DNA from 2 places in the Janthinobacterium sp. 64 genome. Region 2 is predicted to be linked to the other one. Evidence: riboswitches for the same ligand, from Rfam matches in the RefSeq annotation. Region 2 holds a riboswitch; the other holds the start of a gene.
The links. Region 2 has a riboswitch for thiamine pyrophosphate ahead of CLU91_RS07985 (TonB-dependent siderophore receptor). Riboswitches for the same ligand answer to the same signal wherever they lie in the genome.

Region 1: linked by a shared signal. The riboswitch ahead of thiC (phosphomethylpyrimidine synthase ThiC) and the one ahead of CLU91_RS07985 (TonB-dependent siderophore receptor) in region 2 are both predicted to bind thiamine pyrophosphate.

Annotation. Positions count from the first base shown of each region.
Region 1 is NZ_PHUG01000001.1:4,590,787-4,601,856, reverse strand. Features, by position in the region: gene thiE (thiamine phosphate synthase) at 1-334, opposite strand, end outside; gene thiD (bifunctional hydroxymethylpyrimidine kinase/phosphomethylpyrimidine kinase) at 345-1,121, opposite strand; gene CLU91_RS20255 (thiazole synthase) at 1,121-1,912, opposite strand; gene thiS (sulfur carrier protein ThiS) at 1,928-2,131, opposite strand; gene thiC (phosphomethylpyrimidine synthase ThiC) at 2,152-4,065, opposite strand; TPP riboswitch at 4,145-4,260, opposite strand; gene CLU91_RS20240 (hypothetical protein) at 4,344-4,598, opposite strand; gene CLU91_RS20235 (response regulator) at 4,638-5,444, opposite strand; gene CLU91_RS20230 (PAS domain-containing hybrid sensor histidine kinase/response regulator) at 5,473-7,377, opposite strand; gene CLU91_RS20225 (Crp/Fnr family transcriptional regulator) at 7,431-8,162, opposite strand; gene CLU91_RS20220 (putative bifunctional diguanylate cyclase/phosphodiesterase) at 8,401-10,482, shown strand; gene CLU91_RS20215 (porin) at 10,479-11,070, opposite strand, start outside.
Region 2 is NZ_PHUG01000001.1:1,814,322-1,825,391, reverse strand. Features, by position in the region: gene CLU91_RS07990 (AAA family ATPase) at 1-451, shown strand, start outside; gene CLU91_RS07985 (TonB-dependent siderophore receptor) at 448-2,592, opposite strand; TPP riboswitch at 2,678-2,775, opposite strand; gene CLU91_RS07980 (iron-containing alcohol dehydrogenase) at 2,843-4,000, opposite strand; gene CLU91_RS07975 (ferritin family protein) at 4,143-4,448, shown strand; gene CLU91_RS07970 (Imm26 family immunity protein) at 4,542-5,021, shown strand; gene CLU91_RS07965 (IS110 family transposase) at 5,125-6,345, opposite strand; gene CLU91_RS07960 (sensor histidine kinase) at 6,690-8,048, opposite strand; gene ompR (osmolarity response regulator transcription factor OmpR) at 8,062-8,763, opposite strand; gene CLU91_RS07950 (hypothetical protein) at 9,027-9,416, shown strand; gene CLU91_RS07945 (flagellar assembly protein A) at 9,582-11,070, shown strand, end outside.

The DNA of each region.
Region 1 (11,070 bases), 2.8 Mb from region 2:
CCAGGGCCATGTCGCCATAACACGAGGCGCCGACGATCTTGTCCTTGCCCAGGCGCGCGCGCACCTGCGCCACGGACGCATCCGTGCCCCCCACGTGCACGCCGTCCGCATCGAGCTCTTCGCACAGCTCGATGAAGTCATTGATGATGAAAGGCACGCCATACTTGCGGGCCAGGGCCAGCAAGGCGCCCGCCTGCTCGCGCCGCTGCTCCGCCTCGGCGCTCTTGTGACGGTATTGCAGCAGGGCCACGCCTTCCTGCAGGGCTTGCTCGCTGACGTCGAGCAGGCGGTCGGTGTCGTCCCAGTTCGGGGTGACCAGATACAGTCCACGCATGATGTTTTCCTTAGGTAAAAAATCGTTGCGGCATCAGCTGGCCTGGCGCTATCGCATACGCGCCGGCCAGGGCCGCGTGGCAATAGGCTTGCGCGCCATCGAGCGCCTCTTGCACCGGCACGCCTTGCGCCAGGCGCGCCGCGATGGCCGACGCCAGGGTGCAGCCGCTGCCGTGAAATTCGCCGGGCAAGCGCAGCCAGCGCCACTCGCGCTCGCCGCCCTCGGCATCAAACCAACGGTTGAGCACTTCCTCACCGTCGCCATGGCCGCCCGTCACCAGCACATTGGCGCAACCTTGCGTGCGCAAGTTTTCTGCGCCACCGAGGGCCAGCGCTTCCGGCCCGTTCGGCACGATGACGGTCGTCACCGGCAGCAAGGGCGCCAGCGCCAGCACGGCATCGTCCCGGCTGAGCACGTCGCCATGGCCGCTGGCCAGCACGGGGTCCAGCACGACAGGCAAATCGGGCTGGAGTAGCTTCAATTGCGCGATCAGTTGCGCAATGACGGCCGCATTCGCAGCACTGCCGGGGATGCCGATCTTGACGGCGTGAATGGCCATCTTGTCGATCAGGGCCAGCGCCTGGCGGCGCAGCAATTCCGGCGCCACCGCCTGCACGCCAAAAACCCTGTCGTTGTCCTGCACCGTCAGCGCCGTGATGACGGGCAAGGCATGCGCGCCCTGCGCGGCAATGGCCAGAATATCGGCGGCCAGGCCGGCGCCGCCGGAAGGGTCGAGGCCGGCAAACACCAGCACAACCGGACGACACGGCAGACGCATCGGCGCCATCACGCCAGCCGGCCCGCCATCGGCGACGACGGCGAGGCGGCAAATTTACGCGGCATGCGGCCCGCCAAAAATGCTTCGCGCCCGGCCCGCACGGCCAGCTTCATCGCGCGCGCCATGCGCACGGGGTCGCGCGCGCCGGCAATGGCCGTATTCATCAGCACGCCATCGCAACCGAGTTCCATGGCGATGGCCGCATCCGACGCCGTGCCCACGCCGGCATCGACGAGCACGGGCACTTTCGCCTGGTCGATAATCAGCGACAGATTCCACGGATTCAAAATGCCCATGCCCGAGCCGATCAGGGAAGCGAGCGGCATGACGGCCACGCAGCCGATGTCTTCCAAAATCTTCGCCTGGATGGGGTCGTCGCTGCAGTAAACCATCACGTCAAAGCCATCCTTAACCAGCGCTTCGGCCGCAATCAAGGTTTCCGGCATGTGCGGAAACAGGGTCTTTTCATCACCGAGCACTTCCAGCTTCACCAGATTGCGCCCGCCCAGGAGCTCCCGCGCCAGCTGCAGGGTGTAGACGGCGTCTTTCGCGTTGTAGCAGCCGGCCGTGTTCGGGAGTATCGTGTACTGGTCCGGCGGCACGACGTCGAGCAAGCTGGGCGCGTTCGGGTCTTGCCCGATATTCACGCGCCGGATCGCCACCGTGATGATCTGCGCCTCGGCCGCGTCCGTCGCTTCGCGCGTCTGCGGCAAGTCCTTGTACTTGCCGCTACCGACCAGCAAGCGTGATTGATACTGTTTGCCTGCGATGGTCAGCAGGTCGTTGTTATTACTGTTCATTGCTTTTTCCTTAGTTCAGCCGCCGCCGATGGCGCGGACTATTTCCACTTGATCCTGGGTTTGCAAAACCTGCCCCGGCCACGCCTTGCGCGGCACCACATTGCGGTTGACGGCCAGCGCCAGCGCCTGGTTTTCCAGCGACAGCGCGGCGATCAGTTGGTCCAGGGTTTGCCCGGGCGGCACCTGGTGCGGTGCGCCGTTGAGCGTGATGGATATCAATGCAGTCATCACGCCCTCCTTCAGACCTTGCGGTACAGCTCGGCGCCGTTCTTGATGAATTCGATGGCCTTGATTTCCATGCCCTGCTTGAGCGCCTTGTCTTCCGCGATGCCCATGCCGGCCGCGTATTCGCGCACTTCCTGCGTGATCTTCATCGAGCAGAAATGCGGGCCGCACATGGAGCAGAAATGCGCCACCTTGGCCGAATCCTTGGGCAGGGTTTCATCGTGGAATTCGCGCGCCTTGTCCGGGTCCAGGCCGATGTTGAACTGGTCGTCCCAGCGAAATTCAAAGCGCGCTTTCGACAGCGCGTTGTCGCGGATTTGCGCGCCCGGATGGCCTTTCGCCAGGTCGGCCGCGTGCGCCGCAATCTTGTAGGTGATGATGCCGTCTTTCACATCGGCCTTGTTGGGCAGGCCCAGGTGTTCCTTCGGCGTCACGTAGCACAGCATGGCCGTGCCATACCAGCCGATCATGGCCGCGCCGATGCCGGAGGTGATGTGGTCGTAGCCGGGCGCGATATCGGTGGTCAACGGTCCCAGCGTGTAGAACGGCGCTTCGCCGCACTGTTCCAGCTGCAAGTCCATGTTTTCCTTGATCAGCTGCATGGGCACATGGCCGGGGCCTTCGATCATCACTTGCACGTCGTGCTTCCATGCCACTTGCGTCAGCTCGCCCAGGGTTTTCAGTTCGCCCAGCTGCGCTTCGTCGTTGGCGTCGTAGATGGAACCGGGGCGCAAGCCGTCGCCCAGTGAAAACGAGACGTCATACGCTTTCATGATTTCGCAGATGTCTTCGAAATGCGTGTACAGGAACGATTCCTGGTGATGCGCCAGGCACCATTTCGCCATGATGGAGCCACCGCGCGACACGATGCCCGTCAAGCGTTTGGCCGTCATCGGCACATAGCGCAGCAGCACGCCTGCATGGATGGTGAAGTAGTCGACGCCCTGCTCGGCCTGCTCGATCAGGGTATCGCGGAAAATTTCCCAAGTTAAATCTTCGGCCTTGCCATTGACCTTTTCCAGCGCCTGGTAAATGGGCACGGTGCCGATCGGCACAGGGCTGTTGCGCACGATCCATTCGCGCGTTTCGTGGATATGTTTACCTGTGGACAGATCCATCACGTTGTCGCCGCCCCAGCGGATGGCCCAGGTCATCTTTTCCACTTCCTCGCCGATCGACGAGGTGACGGCGGAATTGCCGATGTTGGCGTTGATTTTCACGAGGAAATTGCGGCCGATAATCATCGGTTCGACTTCCGGATGGTTGATGTTGGCGGGAATGATGGCGCGGCCGCGGGCGATTTCCTCGCGCACGAATTCAGGCGTAATTTCTTGCGGGATGCTGGCGCCAAACGACTGGCCCGGATGCTGGCGGCCCATCAGCTCGGCCAGGCGCTCACCCATGGGGCCGGAGGCTTGCAGTTCGCGCAAATACTCTTGCCGGCGCATGTTTTCGCGGATGGCGACGAATTCCATTTCCGGCGTGATGATGCCGCGCCTCGCGTAATGCATTTGCGTCACGTTCTTGCCGGCCATGGCGCGGCGCGGCTTGCGGTGCAAATTAAAACGCAGCTCGGCCAGCTTCGGGTCCGCCAGGCGGGCGATGCCGTAATCGGAGGTCGGGCCGGGCAATTCTTCCGTGTCGGCACGTTCCATGATCCACGGCAGGCGCGGCGTATCGAGACCCGAGCGGATGTCGATGTTCACGTCCGGATCCGTGTACGGGCCGGAGGTGTCGTAGACGTAGATCGGCGGATTCTTTTCGCCGCCGAACGACGCTTCCGTATCGGACTGGCTGATTTCGCGCATGGGCACGCGGATGTCGGGGCGGCTGCCTTCGACATAGATCTTGCGCGAATTGGGCAGCGGCGCGATGGCGGCTTCGTCGACCGTGGCGGTGGCGGAGAGGAATTTCGGGTTGGCGTTCATTTTGGCTCCTTGGCTAGACTATTTTTAAGCCTGGAGCCAGCTAAGGAGGTTCGGCTGCGCGCACGCGGAAAAGCGGGGTGCGTTCATCCTAAAGCTTCCCTTCGCTGGCATTATCCAGATCAGGTTCGGAGGGTATTTCTCACCCGCGCTTGCACCGTGTTTCCACAGCGAAAGGCAGGACCCCTAGCGTTTGCCGCCTTGCGGCAGCGAGCCAATTATACGCGGTTCACGCCGCGTGGCCAGATGATTTCTTGCAGCTGTCGTCTTTGTGCATCGACCTACTTCTTCTTGCCCCAGCGCCAGGCGGTCGGTTCGCCCTTCAGCTGGCAGATGAAAATGAGCGCGGCAACGATGGCCACTTCATACACGATGTAGCCTACGAACATGGTTTGCGGCGGGAACAGGAAGGCGCCGCAGGCGAACAGCGCCAGCGCGGCCAGGAATACCAGCCAGCCTTGCCAGGTGATGGGCAAACCCCAGCCCCAGCCATAGGTCTTGGCGGGAAACCAGTAGGAGGGAGATTTGTCAGCCATGATGCTTTCCTTGTCGATGTCGATGACACCAAGTATAAATCACGCTCCCCGCAAGCGCTCCGTGACATCGAGGCCGATGCCGCGATAGCCGATGAAGCGGCTGCCATTGTCGAACATCGGTTCGCCGCTGACCTGCAGATACTGCGTGCTGCCGTCGAGGTTGGCGCGGCTGTAGATGAAGTCGAGGAACGGTTCGCGCGCGGCAATTTTTGCGTCGAGCAAGGCACGTTCGGCCGCGTTCCAGCGCTGCGGCTCCTCTTCGCTGCCGATGCCCAGCATTTCAGCCACGGGACCGGAAAAGCGCGTCAGGTTGCCCTGCGCATCCTGTTCCCAGTACCAGTCGGACGACAGTTCCGTGAAGCGCTGGAAGCGCGCTTCGCTTTCGCGCAGCTCCGCCGTGCGTTCTTCCACCATCTGCTCCAGCGACTTGTTGTATTCGGCCAGTTTCTGGTACAGCAATCGCACTTCCAGCATGTTGTGGATGCGTGTTTTGACTTCCACCAGGTCGAAGGGCTTGCTGACGAAGTCCTTGGCGCCCGCTTGCAGCGCGCGCAGCTTGTGGCCCGGCTGGGCCGTGATCACCAGCACGGGCAGATAGCTGCCCGCCTCGATGTCGCGCAAGCCTTCCATGACTTCGAAGCCATCCATTTCCGGCATCTGCAAGTCGAGCAGGATCAGGTCGTAGCGGTGCTGCTGGTGCAGCGCGCGCACGGCTTGCGGGTCCATGGTGGAGGTGATGCGCGTATAGCCGGCGTTGCGCAGCACCTGTTCGAGCAGCATGACGTTGGCCTCCTGGTCATCGACGATGAGGATGCTGGCGTTCAGGATCTCGGTGGCTTGAAGCATGGCGGTATTCCTAAAATTAAATGCTGAATTAGCGTACTGTGTGAGTGTCGTCGGCCAGGCCGTGCGCGGCTGCATGATGCAGGGCCACGTCGAGCGCCTCCATGAATTCGACGACCTTGATGGGCTTGGTCAGATAGCGGAAGAAGCCCGCTTCCAGGCCCTTCTCGATGTCGCGCGGCACGGCGTTGGCGGACAGGGCCATGACGGGAATGTGACTGGTGAGCGGGTCATCATGCAGGATATTCAGGGCACCATAGCCGCTGATGCCGGGCAGGTTGATATCCATCAAGATCACGTCCGGCTGATACGTGCGCGCCAGGTCGATGCCCAGGTGCGCATCTATGGCCGTGAGCAACTTCAAATCGCTGCGGCGGGCGATCAATTGCTCCACCAGCGCCAGGTTGGCGGGATTGTCTTCCACGTACAGCAAGGTGCGCTGGCTTTCCTGCGGCACCTGCACCTGCGGCAGCGCATCGCCGTCGCCCAGCACCAGTTCCGGTGCGCTGCTGGCGGCCAGCTCGAACCAGAACGTGGTGCCCACGCCGACCGTGCTGTCGACGCCGATGGTGCCGCCCATCAATTCGACCAATTGCTTGGTGACGACGAGGCCGATGCCCGTGCCCTCTTCCGTGCTGTTTTCCTGTCCCAGGCGATTAAATGGCTGGAACAACTGGGCCACCTGGCCCGCGTCGAGACCGGCGCCACTGTCGCGCACGCTGACCCGCACCTTGCCGCCACGCTGGCTGCAGTCGACGGTGACGGCGCCGCCGCTCTGGTTGTACTTGATGGCGTTCGACAACAGGTTGACCATCACCTGTTTCACACGCGTGCGGTCCGCATGCACGAAGTAAGCTTCGCCGCAGCGGGGAAATTGCATGCGGATGCCGCGCTTTTCCGCCTGCGGCGCGATCATCGCCTGGCAATCCTGCAGCACGTCGAGCAGCGACATGGCTTCCTGCGACAAGGTGACCTTGCCCGATTCGATCATGGCCAGGTCGAGAATTTCATTAATCAAACGCAAGAGATACCAGCCACCCTTGAGGATTTGTTCAATCGAGCGCTGCTGCGGCACGGTGGGTGGCGGCACGTCGGAGGCCATCAGCTGCGCAAAGCCCAGCACGGCATTGAGCGGCGTGCGCAACTCATGGCTCATGCTCGACAGGAATTCCGACTTGGCGCGGTTGGCCTTTTCCGCCACCTGGCGCGCCTTTTTCAGCTCGGCATTGTTGGTCTCGACCAGCGAACGCGTGTACGCCTGCTGCTCCTGCAGGCGCTGGTCCAGCAAGGCCTGTTCCGCCTCGACCTGCTTGCGCGCCGTGTTGTCCGTGCCGATCAACAAGTAGCCGATGACCTTGCTTTGCGCATCGCGCAAGGCCGTCACGGAGACGATGGCAGGGAAGCGGCTGCCATCCTTGCGGATATACGTCAATTCGTAGATGTCTTCGATACCGCGCGTGGCCTTGAACACGAGCGTCTCCACGCCAGGCGTGATGACGGTATCGAGTTCGGCACTGAGGGCGGCCGCGCGCGCGACAATTTCTTGCGCGTCGGAAATGCCGGCCGGCGTCAGCTTGTCGACCACGTCGCTCGCCGCATAGCCCAGCATGCGTTCGGCGCCCACGTTGAAAATCTGGATCACGCCCTGCGCATCGGTGGCGATGCACGAGAAATTGGCGCTGTTGAAAATCGCATCCTGCAAGGCGCCCGCCTTGAGCAGCTGGCGCGGCAGGCTGGCCGCCAAGGTGCGCCGGTACAGCGCCACGAGCAGCATCAGCAGCAAGAAGACCAGCGCATCGATGACGCAGGCCGTCTCGAACGGCGCGCGCCAGGCCAGCAGGCCGATGGCCAGCAGCACGATGGCGCTGAACGAAAACGCCAGCGCCATGGGCCAGCGCGACGGTGCGCGCGGGGGAATGTTTTCAACAGATTGCATGAGGTAGCCTGGGCTGTGACAACGATAAGAGGGAAATGCGGAGATCAGGAACCCTAGCGCTGGCGCACGTCCGACAGCAGGCGCGCGAATTCCTTCTTGACCACGCCATAGCATTCGCACACATGGCCTTCGAGGCCGGCGCGGTCCAGCACGGAGATATGGCCGCGACGGTAGCTGATGAAGCCGCGCGTCTGCAAACGCCCGGCCGCTTCCGTCACGCCTTCGCGGCGCACGCCCAGCATGTTGGCAATCAACTCCTGGGTCATCGTCAGCTCGCGGTTCGGCAGACGGTCCATGGTCAGCAGCAGCCAGCGGCACAATTGTTGCTCCACCGTATGGTGGCGGTTGCACACGGCCGTCTGCGACATTTGCGTGATCAGCGCTTGCGTATAGCGCAGCAGCAAGCGCATGACGGGACCGGCGCGGTCGAATTCTTCCATCAGCAGGTGGGCCTTGAGCCGGTAGCCGACGCCGCCCGTCTGCACCACAGCGCGGCTCGGCGTCGAATTCCCGCCCATGAACAGCGACACGCCCACGACGCCTTCATTGCCGACGCCGGCAATTTCCGACGAGCCGCCGTTTTCCAGCAGGTAGTGGATGGACACGATGGCGGTGGTGGGGAAATACACATGCTGCAGCTTGTCGCCCGAATCGTAGATCACGTCACCGAGCAACATGGAGACTTGCTCCAGGTGGGGGGCCAGGCGCGCGAAATCGGCGTCGAGCATGGCGGCAAGCAAATGGTTTTGATTCGGGTTGTGCAGCTGGGCATGCGGACTCGACATGGGCAGTTTTCCTGTTTTCCAGTCGTCAGCTAGGGGATCGATGAAAGACGTCCGAACGAGGGGCGCCATATGCTGGAGCGTAACACAGCGCTGGCACAGTGACCCGACTATATTTCTTTCTGGCATTGCCGTCCGTTCGGTAGCGAACGGACGGCAATCTGCCGCACGCCCTACAGTCAATCACTGCCAGGGCTGCCGGATCACGGATCGGCGCCGGCGCTGCTTACCGGACGCCATCATGCAATCATTTTTCAGACGCATCTCCATTTCCGTTTCCACCTCGGCCCTGATCACGCTGGCGGTCGGGCTGTGCCTGACGGCCCTGTGCTACGCCTCGGCGCGCCAGATCGAGTCGGAAAGCACCCGGCTGCTGCTGCAGTATCACGCCAGCGGTCACACCTTGGGCGCTGCCCTGCTGCCGGCCAAAGGCATGGGCCTGGATGCGAACCATCGCGGCTCGCTGTATGTGCTGCTGGGTGGCCTGCTGTCGAGCCTGCTGGCAGCCGCCTATGTGTATCAGCTCGTGTCGCGCAATTCCGTGATTACCCGCATCACGGGCGAGCGCACGGCGGCGCTGCAGTTTGCCAATTTGCGCCTGTCCGAAGACATCGCCGCGCGCATGCACACTGAAAAGTCGCTGCGTTTGCGCGAACGCATCATCGAAGTATCGGCCAATGCCATCATCCTGTGCAGCGCCGACGCGCCGGGCTACCTGATCGAATACGTCAATCCCGCCTTCGAGCGCATCACCGGCTATGCGGCTGGCGACGTCATCGGCCAGCGCCTGGAAGACTTGCAAGGTCCCGAGCAAGGGCGGCAAGACATGCATGAGATTACAGCCGCCCTGCGCGAACAGCGCGAAGGCAAGGCCATCGTGCGCAATTTTCGCAAGGATGGCAGCAGCTACTGGAGCGAGCTGTTCGTCGCTCCCGTGCGCGACGATGGCAATGGCCCCGTCAGCCACTTTGTGGTGGCGCAATACGACATCAGCAGCGTCATGCGCTTCGAACAGGAACTGGAATTCCAGGCCAGGCACGACATCCTCACGGGCCTGGCCAACCGGGCCCTGCTGCGCGAACGGCTGGAGCAGGCGATGGCCGTGACGCGGCGCAGCGGCCTGCCCTTGTGGGTGGTGTTCATCGACCTCGACCGCTTTAAATTCGTCAACGACACCCTGGGCCACGACGCGGGCGACCTGGTGCTGAAAAGCGTCGCCGAGCGCCTGCGTGACGCCACGCGCGAAGTCGACACGGTGGCGCGCCTGGGCGGCGACGAATTCGTGCTGCTGCTGCCCCAGCATGGCAATGGCGAACCGGGCGCCGCCATCCTGCAGCGCATCCTGGACGCCGTGGCGCAGCCGCTGCAACTGGGTGAATATGAATTTTTTCTCAGCTGCTGCATGGGCGTGGCCGTGTATCCCGACGATGGCGACGATGCCGACACCCTGATCAAGCACGCCGACATCGCCATGTACCGCGCCAAGGAACAGGGACGGGGCCACTGGCAATTCTATGCCTCCAGCATGAATGCGGGCACCCTGGAGCGGCTGGGACTGGAGAGCGAGTTGCGCCATGCCCTGGAACGGGGGCAGTTCCACCTCGAATACCAGCCCCAGCTGGATTTGGCCAGCGGCAAGGTGGTGGGCATGGAAGCGCTGCTGCGCTGGCAACATCCGCAACTGGGGCGCATTGCACCGGTCAGCTTTATCGGCCTGGCCGAGGAAATGGGCTTGATCATCCCCATCGGTGACTGGGTGCTGCACACCGCATGCGCCCAGGCGCGCGCCTGGCAGCTGGCCGGCCACGGCCCGCTACGCTTGGCTGTTAACCTGTCGGCGCGGCAATTCAAGCAAAGGAATCTGCTGCATGCGGTGGCGCAAGCGCTGGCTGAGACGGGGCTGACGGCCGCCCATCTGGAATTGGAATTGACCGAAAGCATGGTCATGCATGACGTGGAACAAGCTACGGCCATCATGACCAAGCTGAAGGCGCTGGGCGTGCAACTGTCCATCGACGACTTCGGCACCGGCTATTCCAGCCTGGCCTACCTGCGCCACTTCCCCATCGACGTACTCAAGATCGACAAGACCTTCGTCAGCGACATCACGCACGGCGACGACGCAGCCATCGTGCGCGCCATCATTTCGCTGGCACACAGCCTGCGCCTGAAAGTCATCGCCGAAGGCGTGGAAACGGAGCAGCAGCTGGCTTTCCTGCGCCAGCACGGCTGCGACCAGATGCAGGGCTATCTGTTCAGCCGCCCGCTGACCGCGTCCGCCTTCGAGGAACTATTGCTGCAAGGGAAAATGCTGCCCGCTTAAAAAGCGTGGCGCAGGCCGACGTTGAAGGCGCGGTTGCCCGTGCCCACTTCCGTTGCATTGCCCACCATGTAGGCGGCGTCGTTGCGGTTGCGGATGTGCGCGTAGGCCACATATACCTTGCTGCGCTTGGACAAGGCATACGTGGCGCCGATGGCCAGCTGCCGCGCGTCGCGGTTGGCTGCGTCGCGGTCATCCTTGTGCACGTACGAGGCCAGCACGGTGGTCGCGCCGAGCGGCACGGACACGCCGACGATGGCGTCGCGGCTGTCCATCGACTGGGCCGGTGCCTGCGCTGCGCCGTATGGGTTTTCCCCAAAGAACATGGTGCTGCCATCGCCCGTGTTGCGGCCATAACCGGCAAACGCCGTGGCCACGCCGAAGTTGTAGTTACCTGCCAGAATGGTGTTGTTCACGTCGGCCTTGCCCGGCTCGCCGGCACGGCTCTGGCGCGCCAGGCGCAGGGTCAATGGACCGTTGACATAGCCCAGGGCCAGGCCCAGCGAGCGCTGATCTGCCACAACACCCGTATGTTCGCCAAAGCCATACATGACGGTGGCGGTCACGCCGCGCAGCTCGGGCGAGGTGTAG
Region 2 (11,070 bases):
ACCGGAATATTTACGTGAATTTGTCGAGACCGAGGGCAGGGTGCCCGTCGCGGCCGACCAGTATGGCATTGCGCGCACGCAAGTCGAGCGCGAGGCGGCAGCCACTGCGCAAGCGCGCAACTTCCTGTTTTGCGACACGACGCCGCTGATGACGGCCGTCTACAGCCGCCATTATTTTGATGGCGCCGACGCGCAGCTGGCGGCGCTGGCCGATGCCACGCGGTACGATCTGACGTTGGTGACGGCGCCCGACAGCCCGTGGGTAGCCGACGGCTTGCAGCGCGAGTCGGAAACCGTGCGCCAGCTGATCTACCGCTACCTGCTCGACGAGCTTGACGCGCGCGGCATTGTGTACCACGTGCTGCACGACAGCCTGGAGGCGCGCCTGGAACAGGCGACGCCTTTGCTGCAGCAGGCGCTAGCTGCAGCGCCTGCCATTTCCCTCAATTAAAAGTCGAACTGCGCGGAAAGCTTGAAGGTGCGGCTGGCGCCCGGGAACAGGTAGCCACCTGCTTCCGGCGTCACGTCGCGCCAGTAGAACTTGTCTGCCACGTTGTTGACGGCGGCGCGCAGCACGGCTGTCTTGCCGGCAACGCGCATGGCGTAGGCGGCGCCCAGGTTGAACACGTTGTACGACGGCACGAAAGTGGTGTTGTTGTACTCAAACGCTTTCTTGCTGGCAAATTCCCAGCTGCCATTGACGCTTAAGCCCGCCATTTGCTGCACGGCGTAGTCCGCATGTACGGCCGCCTTGAAGGCGGGCACGTTCGGTACGCGCTTGCCATCGTAATTCACATCGCTCGTGCCCGACTGCTGGCTGTTCAGGGCCGTCACGGACGCGCCCAGGCTCAAGTTGGCTGTTGCCTTGCCCTGGGCCGACAATTCCAGGCCGCGGTGCTGGGCCTGGCCATTGCGGACGAAATAATTCTCGGCATTCACATATTCGAGACCTTTGCGTATCTGGAACAGGCTGGCCGCCAGCATGAAGTCCGGCGTCACATCCATCTTCACGCCCAATTCGATCTGCTTCGAGCGGCTCGGCGACAGTTCCACGTTGGCGTTATTCTCATAGATGCTGGCCGTGCCGCCATGCTCCATGCCCTGCGAATAGGCCGCATACACGGACACATTGTCGAGCGGGGTGTAGACGAGCGAGACGTTGGGCAGCAGGAAGTCGTGCCTGGCGCGGATTTCCGTGTCGGCCTTGAGCACATACTGGTAGCCATCGACGTCGATATGGCGCAAGCCGCCATGCAGCTTCCAGTTCGGCGCCAGGCTGACGATGTCCTGCACGAAGACGGATTTTTCCTTGTCGTCGCGCACCAGGCGCACGGGGCCAGTCGAAGCCGGCGATGGCGCAACGATGACGGGGCGGTAGATATTGCTGATGCCCACTTCCTTATACACGTACTTGCCGGCGCGGTCCTTGCGGTTGAAATACGACACGCCCACCGTGACTTCATGGCGCAGGCTGCCGGTGGCGAACTTGCCCTGGATCATGGCTTGCGCGCTCAGCGGTTTTTTCGTCTCGCCCAGGCTGCGGAAGTCCCACACGGAGAAATCGCCATTGCTGCAGAACACAGGCATCCAGCCTTCCGGGCTGCAGCCATACGGATAGGCCGTGTAGTCGTCGCGCTTGAACGAGTGCTGGTTGGCCGACACGGTGGCGCGCCAGTCGTCATTGAAGGCGTACTGGAAGCGCAGGCCGATGTTGCTGGTGACGGTTTCCACGGGATGTGTCCACGGTTGCTTGTTGAGCATGGCGTCGGCGCTGACGTTGGCGGGCAGGCTGCCATTGCTCAGCAACTGGAAGCCGGGCGCCGTCGCCTGCGCTTTGTCCTGGTAGTCGGCATCGAGTTGCAACAGCGCTTGCGGCGAAATCTGCCAGTCGAAGGCGCCGGAAATGAATTTACGGTTGCCGTCGGCGCCCTTGATGTAGGAGCGCAGGCGCTCGGCCGCCACGTTGATGCGGTAGCCGAAGCGCGTGTCTTCCAGGCGGCCGCCCAGGTCGACGGCGCCGTACAGGGTGCCCCGTTCGCGCGTTTCCACGGTGACCGTGCGCAGCGGCGCGCTAGTCGGGCGCTTGACGATGAAGTCGATCACGCCGCCCGGCGCGGCCACGCCTGCCTGCAAGCCGGCCAGGCCCTTCAGCACTTCGATGCGTTCCTTGTTTTCCAGCGGAATTTGCGTGTCGCCGGGAATGGCCACGCCATCCTTGCGGTAGCTGGAGTTCGTATCGAGCTTGAAGCCACGGATGGTGAACTGTTCCGCATAGCCGACGGCGTTGTAGGAATCGTTGATGCTGGCGTCGAGCTTGACGGCGTCGCTGAGATTGCGGATCTGTAAATCCTGCATGTCTTTTTGCGAAATGACGGTGACGGACGCGGGCGTCTGCAGCAGCGGCGCGTCGGCAAAGCCGCCCACGGAAGCGCGCTTGGCGGCCGGTGCCTTGCTGGCCGTGACGACGACTTCGGCCATGCTTTGCGTGTCGGCCGGCGCTTCGGCGGTGTCATTCGCGGCAAAGGCCGGTGCGGCAAATGCATGCAGGATCGCCAGGGTCAATACAGAAACAGATAAATTCGGTGTGGACATAGATTGCTCGTGGTTCAAGCCGACTCGGTAAAGAGCACGGCAGGCTGCTTGTTCGGCTGGCGCCAACGCAGGAGCTATCAAAGGAGGGAGGTACTTTGCGCTTTCCTTCGCTGGCATTATCCAGATCAGGTACGAAGGGTATCTCTCACCCGGATGACTGCTCCAGGACCCCTAGCGAACTGACAGCTTAGCATGAACGACGGCCAGCTGTCCCACCCCGCTGACCGTTTTACAACAGTGTGTATGGAATCTACAGGCTCAGTTCCAGCACCTTGCGGCTGACGGCGGGCGTGATTTCACGCTGTTCGCCCAGCGCCGTCATGCCGTGCGCTTCCAGGGCGGCGACGACGGCGTCCACGCTGGCATGGTTCAGGCCGTAGTCGGCCAGGCGCGTCTTGACGCCCATGTGGCGGAAGAAGAATTCCGTGCGCGCGATGGCGGCCTCGATGCGGCCATCCTCGTCGCCGCCATCGAGGCCCCAGACGCGGGCCGCGTACTGCAGCAGCTTGGCGCGCTTGGCCTGCTTGCGCACGCGCAGCATGCTGGGCAGGATGATGGCCAGGGTTTGCGCATGGTCGAGCTCGTACAAGGCCGTCAACTCGTGGCCGATGGCGTGCGTGGACCAGTCTTGCGGCACGCCCACGCCGATCAGGCCGTTCAAGGCCAGGGTGGCGCTCCACATCACGTTGGCGCGTACGTCGTAATCGTCCGGCTGCGACAGGGCTTTCGGGCCTTCCTCGATCAGGGTCAGCAAAATGCCTTCGGCGAAGCGGTCCTGCACGGACGCGTTGACGGGATAGGTCAAATACTGTTCCATCACATGCGCAAACGCATCGACGACGCCATTGCCCACCTGGCGCAGCGGTAATGTAAAGGTCTTCGACGGGTCCAGCACGGAGAATTTTGGATACACCTTGCGGCTCATGAACGAGCGCTTTTCCTGCGTGGCCTTGCGCGTGATCACGGCCGAGCCATTCATTTCGGACCCCGTGGCCGGTAACGTCAATACGGTGCCGAAGGGCAGGGCCGCTTCGACGATCCTGCCGCCCTTGGCCAGGATGTCCCACGCCACGCCGTCGTGCAGGGCGGCGGCGGCGATGAACTTGGTGCCATCGACCACGGAGCCGCCGCCGACGGCCAGCAGGAAATCGATGCGCTCGCTTTTCACCATGGCCACGGCCTGCATCAGGGTTTCGTAGCTGGGATTGGGTTCGATGCCGGCAAATTCCAGCACCGTATGGCCAGCCAGCGCCGCCCTGACTTCATCGTAGACGCCGTTGCGCTTGATGCTGCCGCCGCCGTAGGTCATGAGCACTCTGGCCTGCGGCGGGATCAGGCCGGCAATGGCGGCGATCTGGCCCTGGCCGAAGAGGATTTGCGTCGGATTGTAAAAGTCGAAATTGAACATGGGGCTCCTGCCGCTGAGGTTTAGGCTGTTGCTGAGCCATGATTATGGCCGAACGGGTGGAATCGTGTCGTGGACGCTTGAGCTTTTCGCCCGCGCGGTGGAGAATGCAGCCGATGTCTCCACCACGCGAAAAGGAATGCGCATGACCACCGTCCCATTGGAAGAATCGGGCTTGCCGGCCACGGCACTCGACATGCACCGCGCCATCGGCGCCACCATCGCCGCGCTGCAGGCGCTGGACTTGAACAGCCAGCGTTTCGAGGCGTGCACGGACCCGGAATTGCGCCGCGTGCTCGCGCATGCGGGCGACACCAGCCGCAAGGAAGCGGCCATGCTGCTCGAATGGATGCGCCGCCGCGACGCGCGCCTGGATACGGCCATGAAGGAAGCGCTGTTCAAGGCGGGGCCGATTGTTGCTCAGTATCACTATGACGAGAAAATAGGGTAACTATTGGTTTGTTGCTGTGGCGTACCATGCGCCACATAGCACTTGCTTCGCGTAGACTGTGCCCCGAACACGATTTTGGGGGAGTTTGCAGAAATGAAATCATTACCATACCGGGAAGGCAGCTGGTTTGCTGTGCCCTTGCCGGGCGGCGGCTATGCCGTCGGCGTGGTGGCGCGCCGGGCGCCTGCCGGGCGCATCATGCTGGCGTATATGTTCGGGCCGAAGCGCGACAGCCTGCCTGCGCTGGAAGAACTGGAAGGCTTGCGGCCGGAACAGGCCGTGCGCCGCCTGCGCACGGGCGACATGGCCCTGCTCAACGAGCGCTGGCCCCTGCTGGGCGACAGCCCGCACTGGGAGCGCGACGACTGGCCCATGCCGGCCTTTATCCGCCGCAATGAATCCCTGCAGCGCGCCTGGCGCGCCAGTTATGCGGACGCCGACCCTGCCAAGCTGAACCGTGAAGAATCGATCCCCTTCGACACGCCGGGCATGGAAAGCGATTCCCTGTACGGCTACGGGGCGACGGAATTGTTGATGAATAAATTGCTGGTGCAGGAGCAGGCGTCCGCTTGACCGCGGTCCGGCGGCGTAGGTCGGATTAACGTGAAAGAAACGGTGTTCGGGACGCGTGCCTGCCTGACCATCGTTGGTCAAGGCATGCAACGGCAGAGATACGTCAGACTGGATTCGCGATGAATCCGAATTTCGTCAGTGCCTTGATCCATCGCGGTGCATTGCGTTGCACCGCGAGCGCTTCGTAGTCGGTGGCGCTGTCGCGGTAGTGCTCGCCACGTTGCAGCATGCAGAACACGGTGCGCAGCAGTTTGTGTGCAATGGCAATGATAGAACGCTTGTGGCCGCGCCGCATCACCAGTGCCTGGAATTTTGATTTGAAGACGGACGTGGTCCGGCTGGCGGCATGCGCAAATTCGCACAGCAGCCGACGCACATACGGGTTGCCTTTGCGCGCGCGGCCCGATTGGCGTTTGCCTGCCGACTCATTGTTGCCCGGGCAAATGCCTGCCCAGGATGCCAGCCGGTCAGCGCTGCCGAAGGCCTGCATGTCGGTACCGATCTCGACGAGCAACATGGCCGCGCCGATCAGGTCGACGCCCGGCAATGTCTGCAGCGAAGCGAGCGCATGCTGTTCTCCAGCCAGTCCCTGCAGCAGATAGGCGTCGAAACGCGCGATGCGCTCCTCAATTTCCTCGATGTGTCCCATCAGTTCATGCAATACGAAGCGATGGCTGCCGGTCAGCTCGCTTTGCAGCGAATCGAACAATTCTTCCCGGCTGGCTTTGAGGCGCCCGCTGGCGCAGTCGAGTACCTCATGCGTGGGCCGACCGGCGATCAGCGCCTTGACCATGGCGCGTGCCGATTGTCCGTGCAAGTCACTGACGACGACGCCGAGTCGGATGCCGCCGTCAGTCAGTACCTTGTGCAGGCGGTTCTTTTCTGACGCCAGATGTCCCACCAGTTTTTGCCGTTGCCGTGCAACCAGGCGCAGTTCGCGCAACATGGCTGGCGGCACGAACGAGCGGCGCAGCAGGCCGGCACGCGCCAGCGTGGCCAGCCAGTGGGCGTCGCCGACATCGGTCTTGCGACCAGGCACGTTCTTGACGTGGCGGGCGTTGACGACCCAGGCATGGATGCCGACCGCTTCCAGGGCGGCATACGGGCTCTTCCAGTAGATGCCTGTGCTTTCCATGACGACCTGATCTGGATGCAGCGCTTGCGCCCATTCGGCCAGCGCGCGCCGATCACGCTTGAAGGCGCCAAACTGCCGCTGCTCCAGCCGGGTTGTACCATCGGCCTCTTCAATGATTGCGCAAGCTGTAATTTGCGCCTGATGCACATCAAGACCGATCACGCGTTTGTGTAGTGTTTCCAGTTCCATGATGCCTCCCATTGAGCTACACTTTTAGTGTGGAAGGCGACGGATGCTGAACTGATTTGCCTGAAGGCGACAAGTCGCCAACGGCCTGATTAACGTGCGCTCTGTAAGAGGCAATCCGGGGTACGAGTCAGTTCGGCGGGTCACGTTAGCGTCGGGGTCTTATCCCGCCAAAAACATTCGCGATCTCGCTCCGCCGCCTTCCACCGCCAGTTTCTTTCATCCTCATGGGTGGCGGCGCACGGCTACACCATGACCGTTAGCGAGGCTTTGCCTCGCGTAATCCGACAACATTGTTGGCCAAGGCCGCTGGTGGTGTCGGCTTACGCGCCTTGCGCTAAGCCGACCTACGCCGCTGGCAAGCTGATCTGAAACGCCAGGCCGCCGCCTTCGCGGTTGCGTACCTGCAATTCGGCGCCATGGCGCAGCAGCACGCGGTCGACGATGGCCAAGCCCAGGCCGGCGCCATTCGCCTGTCCACGCGCCGTGTCGAGGCGGGTGAACGGCTTCATCAGCTGCTCGATCTTTTCTGCCGGCACGCCGGTGCCGTGGTCCTGCACTTCGATGATCACCTTTTTCGCGCCGTGACTGGTGCGCAGATGGCAGGCGATATCGATTTCCGTCACGTCGCTGCCCGGCGTCTTGCCATAGCGGCGCGCATTCTCGATCAGGTTGTTCAGCACGCGGCGCAAGTCCGTGGGGTTGCCCATCGCATGCGCGCCTTCGGCGATGCTGGCGTTGATCTTCACGTCCGGCAGGCGCATCGCTTCGCGCGTCATGTCGAGCAGCAAGCCGCTCAGGTCGACATCCGTGAAGGTTGACGCTTCCGTCGGCCGCGCATAGTCGAGGAACTGGCCGATGATGGCGTCCATTTGCCCGATATCGGACTGGATGCCTTCGCGCGCCTCGTCCGACAGGTTGGCCATTTCCACTTCCAGCTGCATGCGCGCCAGCGGCGTGCGCAAGTCGTGCGAAATGCCCGCCAAAATCACGGCGCGGTCCGATTCCACCTGTTTCAAGTCATCGACCATCTGGTTGAAGCTGCGGTTCGCCTCGAGGATTTCGATCGGGCCTTTTTCCGGCAGCGGCGCCGGCTGCTTGCCCTTGGCGATGTCGCGCGCGGCCGCCGTCAAGCGCGACAGCGGCAGATTGATCAGGCTGGAAATGATGGCCGCGCCCAGCAGGGACAGCAGCGACACCAGGCTGGCCCAGCCCAGCCACTGGAAGCCCGTCAGGCCGCGCAGGCGCTCGCGGTCCAGCATCAGCCAGTACTCGTCGTCGTCGATCTTGAAGCTGACCCAGAAGCCGGCCACGCCGTTGACGCGCGCGGAAAAGCGCGTGTCCTTGCCCAGCTTGGCTTTCACCTGCGCCTCGATCTCGGGCATCAGGTAATTGTCGGGCGGCGGCTCGATGCGGTCGTCCTCTTCCAGCGAGAAGATGCGGATGCCTTCATTGCTGACGAGGTCGAACAGCAGCTCGCGCCGCAGCTCGGGCGCCGAGTGCGTCAGGGCCGCATGCGTGATGGTGACGACGGAAATGATCTGGGCGGAAATCTGCTGCGCCTGCGGCTCGCGCTGGATGACGGAAATCATGCCGATCCAGGTGATCATGCTGACGGTGGTCAAGGTACCCAGCAGCAAAAAGGTGCGCCAGAACAGGCCGCTTTTCAGCCGCGCCAGGCTGATATCGGGAACAAGCTTCATCATGCCTCGCCTGCGATCAGCGCGGCTGTCCGTCCGGGATGAAGACGTAACCGAGGCCCCACACGGTCTGGATGAACAGCGGGCTCGACGGGTCGGGTTCGATCAGTTTGCGCAGGCGCGAAATTTGCACGTCCAGGCTGCGGTCGAACACTTCGTATTCGCGGCCGCGCGCCAGTTCCATCAGTTTCTCGCGCGACAGCGGTTGGCGCGCATGGCGGGCAAACACTTTCAGCACAGAAAATTCACCGGTGGTCAGCGGCACCGTTTCGCCACTCTTTTTCAATGTGCGCGTGCCCAGGTCCAGCACGAAGTCGCCGAATTCGAAGGTTTGCGGCGTTTCCGACGGTGCGCCCGGGATTTCATCGGGACCCTTGCGGCGCAGCACGGCGCCGATGCGGGCCACCAGTTCGCGCGGGTTGAACGGTTTTGGCAGGTAGTCGTCGGCGCCCATTTCCAGGCCCACGATGCGGTCCACATCCTCGCCCTTGGCCGTCAGCATGATGATCGGCGTCTGGTCGCCCGCGCCGCGCAGGCGGCGGCAGATCGACAGGCCGTCTTCGCCGGGCAGCATCAAATCGAGCACCAGCAAGTCGTAGCGTTCGCGCAGCCACAGCTTGTTCATGGCCGTCGCGCTCTCTGCCGTGAAGACATTGAAACCCTGTTCGGTCAGGTAGCGGCGCAGCAGGTCGCGCAGGCGCACATCGTCATCGACCACCATGATTTTTGCCTGGTGGCCGTGGATCGATTGCGTAGGCGTGTTGCTGCCGGAAGTGGAGGTTGTGGTCATTTAAGGTGTCGTGTTATCTTATATTAGTTGCTATAGTAACGCCTCGCGTGGCGTCGGCAAGGGGGTATGGCGACCCATTACAAAGTGTTACAAACTTTACCCAATTACTCTTACTGCACCGTGTAAAGCATCATACACTGGGGCCACAGTGGAAATCAGCTTTAGTTTATACGGCATCGCGGAAGAGGAACTCAATGAATATCTTTACTAAAAAAATTCACACCGCTCCCAGCGCAGCTATTGCCGCACGTACGGCCGTGCTGTCCGCATTTGCCGTTTGCTCCGTGTTTGCCGCCAGCCTGGCGCTGGCACAAAACCAGCCGCCGCCACGCCGTGACGACCAGCAGCAAGTGCAGGCCCAGCGCTATGAACAGGTACAGCGCAGCAATAGCAATGATACGCGACTGCGCGAACAGCGTGACGCACGCAGTTTCGACACGCGCGCCGAAGAGCAGCGCCGCGCCAATGAAGGCGCCGACGCCTCGCGCCGAACGGGCCGCATGACGCCCGACGAGCGGCGCGACCTGCGCCGCCAGATCAACGAAGTGGGGCAAGACATCTACTCGAATCCGCCGCGCCGCTAGTGACTTAGGCATCGCGCACCCCATCCGACAGGGCCATCTCGCAAGACATGGCCCTGTTTGCATTTGGCCACCAACATTATTGCTCAGTCAGGCACACGGCCACGCCCCGTGATATTGTTCTAGTGCATTGAGGAAATTCTCAGAATGTGTTGGGGGAGGCAAGGCGTGAGCGACGACGACACACCCGTTCCTGAGGCGGTCCCCGCAGGCGGCCTGCCGCACGGTCTCGTCCAGCGCGACGAAGGCGTGTGTCTGGACCTGTCGCTGGCGCCCGCGCAGTTGCGCGCCGCCGTCGACCAGCTGTTCCAGTCGGGGCAACTGCTGGCCGGTCTCGACTACGCTTTGTTCCTGCTGACCCTATTCCATGCCCCCGCGCCCCGCGCCGCGCCCAATAGCGACGCCTTGCTGCGCATTGCCGTCCGTGTGGCACCATTCCCGCCCCAGCGCCGCGCGCTGTACAAGCAGGTCAAGATCCGCGGCGACAGTGCCGAGTTTTACTTTGAAGCGCTCTCTGCCGACGCGGATGGGCAGGTGCCGGCGCGCCGCGAGTTTGACGAGCTGGTGGCCGACCTGTGGTGCAAGGGCGTGCGCTATGGCATCGATGGCGCGGCCGTGCGCGCCATTCTCGGCAGCGGCAAGGCCGAGCGCATCACCGTGGCGCGGGCGCTGCCGCCGCAGCCGGGCCGCGACGCCCAGCTGGTCGAAGTGTCGCAAGGCATCCGCCGCGACGATGCGCCGCGCGAACGCTCCGATGGCCGCCTGGATTTGCTCAGTTTCAAGAACCGTTTTCCGCAAGTGAAAAAACACGCGCGCCTGCTGCGGCTGCTGCCCGGTGCGCCCGGCTTGCCCGGCTACGACCTGGACGGCACGCTGCTGCCGCCGCCCGCGCCGCTGGAGCTGGACCCGGCGGCGGTGGCAGGGGCGGGCATGGCGGTCGAACGCTACAGCGATGGCGATTACGTGGTCGCCACCCAGGATGGCTATGTGAATGTCGATGCGCACGGCAAGCTCTCCATCGACAACAAGATCGTCAGCCGCGAAGGCGTCAGCAGCCGTACCACGGGCAATTTGAAGCTGTGCGCCGCGTACGAGGAATATGGCGACGTGCAGGAGCAGCGCCAGCTCGACGGCAGCGACATCACCATCCATGGCGACGTGTACGGCCACCTGCACTCGCATGGCGGGCGGATATCGCTACGGCGCAACCTGGTGGGCGGCACGGCCTTCAACGCGCACGGCGACGTGTGCGTCGAGGGCGTCGCTTCCGGTTCCGTGTTGCAGGCGCTGAGCGGCGAAGTCCACGTGAAGCGCGCGGAAAGCTGCGTCATCGCCGGCACGCGCGTGGTGATCGAGCATGCCAGCAATTGCGAGATCATCGCCGACGAGGTCGTCATCGAGCTGGCCGAAGGCTGCGCCGTGGCGGCACGCACCATCCGCATCGGCAGCGCCGGTCCCCGCAAGCAGGTGGAGATGCTGCTGTTCCCGCTGGTGCCCGATTTGAGCGCCCTGGACCAGCAGATCGCGGAAAGCCTGGCCAGGGCCGCGCACTACCAGCAGCTGCAGCACAAGCGCCAGCAGGAAATCGATGCCATTGCGCAATTGCCCGAGGTGCGCAACTACCTGACCCTGGCGGGCCAGCTGCGGCGCGGCGAGC